2 regions of the Oricola indica genome follow, and region 1 is predicted to be linked to the other one. Evidence: predicted binding sites of a transcription regulator. Region 1 holds the regulator's gene; the other holds the start of a gene.
What was found. Region 1 encodes HrcA, which represses chaperone genes, less so after heat shock. Its sites were predicted from a motif close to GTTAGCACTCNCNNNNNGNGAGTGCTAAC; they were not measured.
Positions count from the first base shown of each region.

Region 2: groES (co-chaperone GroES) is a predicted target of HrcA. The motif match lies at 2,804-2,832, and genes of this name have one in related genera.

Region 1 is NZ_OZ245747.1:509,054-513,264, reverse strand. It holds gene ACQK2M_RS02715 (adenosine kinase) at 1-257, shown strand, start outside; gene ACQK2M_RS02710 (outer membrane protein) at 314-883, opposite strand; gene grpE (nucleotide exchange factor GrpE) at 987-1,715, opposite strand; gene hrcA (heat-inducible transcriptional repressor HrcA) at 1,865-2,935, opposite strand; gene rph (ribonuclease PH) at 3,082-3,804, shown strand; gene ACQK2M_RS02690 (VOC family protein) at 3,813-4,211, shown strand, end outside.
Region 2 is NZ_OZ245747.1:397,847-402,057, forward strand. It holds gene ACQK2M_RS02105 (mechanosensitive ion channel family protein) at 1-528, opposite strand, end outside; gene groL (chaperonin GroEL) at 686-2,314, opposite strand; gene groES (co-chaperone GroES) at 2,336-2,650, opposite strand; gene ACQK2M_RS02120 (usg protein) at 2,905-3,177, shown strand; gene ACQK2M_RS02125 (hypothetical protein) at 3,187-3,876, opposite strand; gene ACQK2M_RS02130 (thermonuclease family protein) at 3,940-4,211, opposite strand, start outside.

The DNA of each region.
Region 1 (4,211 bases):
AGAAGGGCTCGATCGCGATGACGTCCCGCGAAACCGCAAGCGTATCCGCTTTCGAAATCGATACTCTCGTCGATACGACCGGCGCCGGCGATCTCTATGCGGCCGGATTTTTGTGGGGCTATACCCAAGACCGCTCGCTGGAGGATTGCGCCCATCTCGGCTCGCTTGCCGCGTCCGTGGTCATCCAGCAGATCGGACCGCGCCCCCAGGTCTCGCTGCGCCAGGCAGCGATCGACGCCGGCCTGCTGAAGGGCTGACAAATAAAAAGGGCCGCTCACGCGGCCCTTTCCGTCCCCCGGCGATGTTCGGCCGGTCAGTTGAACTTGTAGCTGAGACGTCCGCGGACCTCGTGGGTCTTCACGTCCGCGCCGCCACCGATATTCGTGTGGAGATACTCCGCGCCGCCGACGATATGGTCGGAAAGCTGCATGTCGGCACCCGCGCCGACCGAGAGGCCGCCATCGCTCTCGCCGTCGGCCCACATGTGGCCGTACCCGACGGAGCCGGTGACGAGGAGATTGTCGATGGCGACACCGGCGCGAACCCTTGCACGCGCGGTCGCATCGACTTCCATGCCGCCGACATCCCAACCGGCCCAGTTAACATCCACTTCCGGCCCGGCAACGAACTGGCCGCGCTGCATCAGATAACCGGCATGCCCGCCGGCAACCATCGCCGTATCGTTGCCGTTATCGGTCCGGATTTGCCCGCCGCCAAGCTGAACGCCGGCATAGGCGCCCTGCCAGTTCGGCGACTGGTACTGCGTCTGGGCGGAGTATTGCGGCTGCGGAGCCGGATCGTAGTAAGTCGTGTCGGCAGCGTTCGCCACCGCGCTCAGCGAGGCAAGGGCCGCTGCGGTCGTCAGAAAGACGTTGATTTTCATCGGTAGCTCCATGGCTTTGGTTAAGCGATGGCTACCGGATTAGTTAAAATTTCTTTTCGAAGCGTGAAGCGGCATGGTTAACGCCGCTGAATCGACTCTGTTTTCAGGCGTCTTTTTCGGATTCCGGGTTCGGTGCGCCCGGTTCCGCTTCCGCCGTCTGCTTCGGACCGCCCTTGGCGACGCCGACCATGGCAGGCCGCAGCACGCGGTCGCCGATCTGGTATCCGGCCTGCACGACCTGGACGACCGTGTTGTTCGGCACCTCCGGATTGGGCACTTCGAACATCGCCTGATGGAAGTTCGGATCGAACTTCTGCCCTTCGGGCTCCAGCTTCCTCACGCCGTGGCGTTCCATGGTCGAATGCATGGAGCGTTCGGTCAGTTCGACGCCTTCGAGGAGTGTCTTCAGCGTTTCGTCGGCGGCTTCGCGCTGTTCCTCGGTGACATGGTCGAGGGCACGGCGCAGATTGTCGGCGACGCCCAGCATGTCGGCGGCGAATTTGGAAATCGCGAATGTCCTAGCGTCGCGCACTTCGCGCTCCGTACGCCGGCGCAGGTTTTCCATGTCGGCGGCCAACCGAAGCAGCCGGTCCTTCATATCCGTATTCTCGGCCTGGATCGCCGCGATCTCGTCTCCGATATTGACGGCCTCTTCGCTGGAGGTCTCGCCTTCCTCTCCTTCGGAGTCGTTCGCCCATGCCGATTTCTCGGCCGCGTTCGTCTTGCGACCCTTCTTGAGGATGTCGTCGGCGGCGCGTTTCAGCGCATCGCGGTCGTTCGGATTGATATTGGTGTTCATGTCTTCGGCAGCCGTCTTTTTCTCGTCAGCCATCTGGATGTCTTCCATGATGTTCGGGGATTTCTTTTGTCGGCGATATCGAGGTTTGACCGTGAAAAATCAAGGGCAGGCGCGAGATTCGCCGGTCGCGATGCGCAAGCCCTTGCCGCCCGGTCTCGGTCACGCGCGACAAGCCGCCATAACTAGCCGTCTTCCAGCAGTTTTCCGATCAGCTGCGCGGTATAGTCCACCACCGGCACGATCCGAGCGTAGTTGAGACGCGTCGGGCCGATGATGCCGATGGCGCCGACCACGTGGCGGTTCGAGTCCCGGTAGGGGGCGACCACCAGCGAGGAGCCGGACAGCGAGAACAGCCTGTTCTCCGACCCGATGAAGATCTTCACGCCGGAGCCCGATTCCGTGAGTTCGAGCATGCGCGCGATCTCGTCCTTTCGCTCCAGCTCGTCGAACAGGAGCTTCAGCCGCTCGATCTGTTCCTTGTCCTGGACGTTCTCGATCAGGTTGGAGCGGCCGCGCACGATCAGTTGTGCCGGCTGCCCGTCTCCATTGCCGGACCACATGGCGAGGCCGCGGGCGATCAGGTCGGCGCTGACCGCATCGACTTCGGAACGCAGGATTTCCTGGCGTTGGCCGATCGCCCGCCGCGCTTCCGACAGGCTGCGGTCACGGCCGTGGTGATTGAGATAGTTGGCCGCTTCCGAGAGCTGCGCGGCGGTCGTCCCGGCGGGCAGGTCTATGACACGGTTTTCCACTTCACCGGATTCCCACACCAAAACGGCGAGCGCCTTCTTTTCCTCGAGCCGGATGAACTCGATGTGCTTGAGGATTCCTTCGCGCTTGGTCGTCATGACGAGCCCCGCGCCGCGCGAAATGCCGGACAGCATCTGGCTGGCGTCGGTCAGCAGCTTCTCCATCGACTGGTGCTGGCCGTCGCGCTTGATCTGCGATTCGATCAGCGACCGCTCGGTGTCGTTCACCTCGCCGGTGTCCATGAAGGCATCGACGAAGAATCTCAGTCCCTGTTCGGTTGGCAGGCGGCCGGCCGAGACATGCGGCGAGTAGATCAGGCCGAGAGCCTCGAGATCGCTCATCACATTCCGCACCGAGGCGGGCGACAGTGACATGGGCAGCTTTTTCGACAGGGTACGCGAGCCCAGCGGCTCGCCTTCCTGCAGGTAGCTCTCCACGATCAGCCGGAAGATCTCCTGCGACCGGTCGTCGAGCTCGGAACTGAAATTGAGGTTTGTTGGCATCGTGCTACGCGACAGCTCCGGTTTCACATCATCTATATAATGCGCCTTCGCCCGATCAAACACGGGAAACGTCGATCGACGCACCCTATGCACGGGCGCGGCGTTCCTCTAGAACGCCCGCACGTTTGAGTCCAAGAGGTACATTCATGACGAGACCGTCCGGGCGCATGCCCGACCAGATGCGCGCCATTTCCTTCGAGCGTGGCGTTTCCAAACATGCCGAGGGCTCCTGCCTGGTGAAATTCGGCGACACGCATGTGCTTTGCACCGCGAGCCTCGAGGAGCGCGTCCCGCCATGGATGCGCAATTCCGGCCGTGGCTGGGTGACCGCCGAATACGGCATGCTGCCGCGTTCCACCGGCGATCGCATGCGCCGCGAGGCGTCGGCGGGCAAGCAGGGCGGCCGCACGCTGGAAATCCAGCGCCTGATCGGCCGCTCGATGCGCGCCATCGTCGATCTCGAAGCCCTCGGCGAACGCCAGATCACCATCGACTGCGACGTGATCCAGGCGGACGGCGGCACCCGCACGGCGTCGATCACCGGCGGTTGGGTCGCTTTGCATGATTGCCTCGACTGGATGCATAAGCGTCAGATGGCGTCGAAGACGCGGGTTCTCAAGGACCACATCGCGGCCGTTTCCTGCGGTATCTACAAGGGAACTCCGGTCACCGATCTCGATTACGCCGAGGATTCCGAGGCCGAAACCGACGCCAATTTCGTCATGACGGGCTCCGGCGGGGTCGTCGAAATCCAGGGCACCGCGGAAGGCGTCCCGTTCTCGCGCGACGAGTTCAATGCGCTGTTCGACCAGGCGTCGAACGCTATTCAGCAGCTCGTCGAAATGCAGAAACAGGCGGTCGGGGCCTGATGCCGGCCATGTTGCGCCCGGACGGCATATTGGAGACGGCGCTTTACGTGGCCGATCTCGACGCCGCCGAGCGCTTCTATGGCGAGGTGATGGGGCTCGATCGCATCGCCAAGGTCGAGGGGCGGCACGTTTTCTTCGCCTGCGGCACGGGCGTGCTTCTCCTGTTCCGGCCGGACCAGACGCTCCAGCCGTCCAGGAATCCGGCCATGCCGGTGCCGACCCATGGTGCGACAGGCCCGGGCCACGCCTGTTTCAAGGCAACGCCGGTGGATCTGGATGCCTGGCGCGGCCATCTGGAGGCTGCGGGCGTGGAAATCGAAGCCGATTTCCGCTGGCCGAATGGCGCCCGCTCCCTCTATTTCCGAGATCCGGCCGGCAACAGCCTGGAAATCGCCGAACCGAAACTC
Region 2 (4,211 bases), 110 kb from region 1:
GCCATATTGGCGTACGCCGTCGAAAGTCAAAAGCACGGAGGCGGCGGCGATGATGAAAATCAGGATGTTGGCTGTTCGACGCAGCACGCGGACCTGCGTCACGACTTTGCGGCCATGGACGTTGTCCTCGCCATCTTCCGTTTCAAGGCGATGGCCGCGCATCAACCGGTCGGTGAAGAGATTGGTCAGCAGGATCGCCGTCCAGCCGATCAGCCCGATCATGATGACCGAGATCGTCCTGGAGACCGCGCCCTTGAACTCCATCGGCAAGCCGGAGGCGGAGACCGCCACCGAAACAGCGAGCAGAATGATGGCGAGGCGGGCGGGACTGCGCGCACGGCCGATCGCCTGCCGCCACCATGAACTGCGGCGCAGCATGCGCGCGAGAGCTCGCCACAGAAGCGCATGGACGGCCCATCCGACGAAGATCGCAACGGCAAGCAGTATGAGCGGCCATGCCCAGAGGGACGCCAGCATATAGGTGTCGACTATGGCTTCTTCGGCGGTTTCGACGATCTCTTCCGGCATCGATCCTTGCAGCGGTTTGTAATGGCGTGGCCGCGCCGCAAAGCGCGCGAGAGGCTCATTCTTGTCCTTGAGCTAGGGCAAGTCTACCGCAGTGCAACAAAAAACCCGCGGGAAGGTTCCCGCGGGTCGATTGTCTGTCAGAGGCTTTGAGGCCGGATCAGAAGTCCATGCCGCCGCCCGGCATGGCCGGCATCGGGGCTTCCTTCTTAGGCAGTTCGGCGACCATGGCCTCGGTGGTGATCAGCAAGCCGGCGACGGAGGCTGCGTCCTGAAGGGCGGTACGCACGACCTTGAGCGGGTCGATCACGCCGGACGCGAACAGGTCCTCGAAGGCGTCGGTCTGGGCGTTCCAGCCCCAGGAGAAGTCGGACTTCTCGCGGACCTTGCCGACGATGACGGAGCCTTCGGCGCCGGCATTCGTGGCGATCTGGCGCATCGGCGCCTCGATTGCGCGGCGGATGATGTTCACGCCGACTTCCTGGTCGTGGTTCGCGGTCTCGACGCTTTCGAGCGCCTTGACGGCGCGCATCAGCGCGGTGCCGCCACCCGGCAGGATGCCTTCCTCGACGGCCGCACGGGTTGCGTGCAGGGCGTCGTCGACACGGTCCTTCTTCTCCTTCACCTCGACTTCGGTCGCGCCGCCAACGCGGATGACCGCAACGCCGCCAGCAAGCTTTGCAAGGCGCTCCTGCAGCTTCTCGCGGTCGTAATCGGAGGTGGTTTCCTCGATCTGGGCCTTGATCTGGTTGACGCGGCCTTCGATCTCGGACTTCTCACCGGCGCCATCGACGATGGTGGTGTTTTCCTTCTCGATAACCACTTTCTTGGCCTTGCCGAGCATGTCGAGCGTGACATTCTCGAGCTTCACGCCGAGATCCTCGGAGATGAAGGTGCCGTTTGTGAGGATGGCGATGTCCTGCAGCATGGCCTTGCGGCGGTCGCCGAAGCCCGGCGCCTTGACGGCGGCGATCTTGAGGCCGCCGCGCAGCTTGTTGACGACGAGCGTGGCGAGCGCCTCACCCTCGACATCCTCGGCGATGATCAGAAGCGGCTTGCCGGACTGGACCACGGCCTCTAGGACCGGGAGCATGGCCTGCAGGTTGGAGAGCTTCTTTTCGTGCAGCAGGATGTAGGGGTCGTCGAGCTCGACGCGCATCTTCTCCTGGTTGGTGACGAAATAGGGCGACAGGTAACCGCGGTCGAACTGCATGCCTTCGACGACTTCGAGCTCGGTCTCGGCGGTCTTGGCTTCCTCGACGGTGATGACGCCTTCATTGCCGACCTTTTCCATAGCCTCGGAGAGGAACTTGCCGATCTCGGCGTCGCCATTGGCGGAGATGGTGCCGACCTGGGCGATCTCCGAGTTCTGCGAGACCTTGCGGGCATTGGCCTTGAGTTCGGCGACGACGGCGTCGACAGCCTTGTCGATACCGCGCTTGAGGTCCATCGGGTTCATGCCCGACGCCACGGCCTTGGCGCCCTCGCGGACGATCGCCTGGGCGAGGACGGTCGCGGTGGTGGTGCCGTCGCCGGCCAGATCGTTGGTCTTGGACGCAACTTCGCGCACCATCTGCGCACCCATGTTCTCGAACTTGTCTTCCAGTTCGACTTCCTTGGCGACGGTGACGCCGTCCTTGGTGATGCGGGGCGCGCCGAACGACTTGTCGATCACGACATTGCGCCCCTTGGGGCCGAGCGTGACCTTCACGGCATTGGCGAGAATGTCGACGCCAAGCAGCATCTTCTCGCGCGCTTCGACGTTAAACTTGACTTCCTTTGCAGCCATTTTCGTTTTCCCTTGTTACGCTCAGGCGGCCTTTTTCGCCGCGGCTTCGGCCTCGATGACGCCCATGACGTCGGATTCCTTCATGATCAGGTAATCCGTGCCTTCGAGCTTGATCTCGGTGCCGGACCATTTGCCGAACAGGATGCGGTCGCCAACCTGAACGTCTAGCGGCTGGATCGCGCCCTTCTCGTCGCGCGCGCCGGAGCCCACAGCGACAACCTCGCCCTCGGACGGCTTTTCCTTGGCTGTATCGGGAATGATGATTCCCCCGGCCGTCTTTTCCTCGGGTTCGATGCGGCGGACCAGAATGCGGTCATGCAATGGACGGAACTTCATGCGTGTTTTCCTCCTGGACAAACGATGTTGAAGAGAGTTCCGCCGGCCGCCGTTCCCTTCGAACCGGCGGCTGGCGCGCGATCCGGATCGCGGCTTCGCGCGCCGGAAATCTGGTTTCGGATATTTTCGGATTCAAGAGGAGCGAAAGAAAAAATCAGCACTCGCCCGTATGGGCTGCTAACAAACTGATATTATTGACAGAATCAGATTTTTTCGTAGCGTTCTTCGGTGCAATAGTCCGAAAAGGAGTGGCAATGCAAGGCAAGAGCGCTTTCGAATTGCAACTGGAAGGCTACGGGCTGACAACAGCCCATATCCTCTATCGCATGCCGGACCATCCGGGCATCCTGCAGACCTATGTCTGGCAGGACTACGACCTGGCTCCGGAGTTTCCACAGATGTACGGATTTCTCGATTTCTGGGAGAACAATCTCGACGGCCCGCTGCATTCTGTGCGCTACTCGCACCAAAGGCTGATCAAGCCCGGCGAGTTTCGCCGCGTGGACGGCGAGATCGTGCTGCACTAGGGGCTTGCCCTAGTCGAGCGCCAGAACATCCGAGACGAGCCGCACGCGCTCGTCGGCCGTCTCGACCACGATGACCGCGTCGCCGCCTGCCTCGACGGTTTTGGCGGGGACTTCGATTTCGGCCGAAAGCTTGCCGGCAGCGTCGGTCTCGACCGTATCCAGCATGGTCAGGCTGTCGCCGCGGCGAAGGCCGATCCTGACGTCCTTGTTCCCGGGAAGGCCGGACGCCTCGACCTCGAACTTGCCGTCATCCTTTTTCTCGACGTCGACTTCGGGACCGCGCGACGGCTGGGCATCGACGCCAGGCAAGCCAATGCGATCGCCGAACTCGGCGATCTCGCGACTGAAATCCGGCGTGTCAGCCAGATAGTCGGAGACGGTCTTGCCGGCTGAATTGGCCGCATCCCGGATGTTCCGTCCGGCATCATCCATGGCCATCCGCGCCCTGCCAAGGAAATCATCGACTGCATCCTCTTCGAAGACTGGCATTTTCAGTTTGCCTTCGGGAAGGTCGGCAACCGTATCGGCGTCGTTGACGCGCAGGATTTCCCCCGGCTCGGTGCCACAGCGCTCGGCAAGCTGTTCAAGCGTCTCGCCCGGCTGCATTTCCTCAATGAAGCCGCATGTGGAGCGGGCGTTGGCCGGGGCGGCCAAAGCGGTCGTGGCGGCGATGACGATCAAGAAGGATGTGCGGCGCATAGCGGTCTCCCGGCTTGATGGAACGTGTGTCCATAGCCGGCGAGCCTGGCGAAAGGTTCCGCTTCAGGCTCCGCACCAGGTTCCCACCGGCTCGCGGCGGCCGCGCCACGAGACGGCGAGGCCGTTGCTGACAAGCAGCGCGCCGGCATCGCCGGCGGATGTCGCAATCGCGGCCAGTGTGCGGCCATAGCGGTCCTGTCCCTGCCGGACGATGCGGATCGGCTGGCCGTCGAGCAGGCGCGCGAGTGCGCGCGTGGCGGCAGCAGCGCGCTGCGTTTCCGCGCGACAGCGGCCCTTCACCTCGGGCGCATCGATATTGACGAGCCTGATCTTTT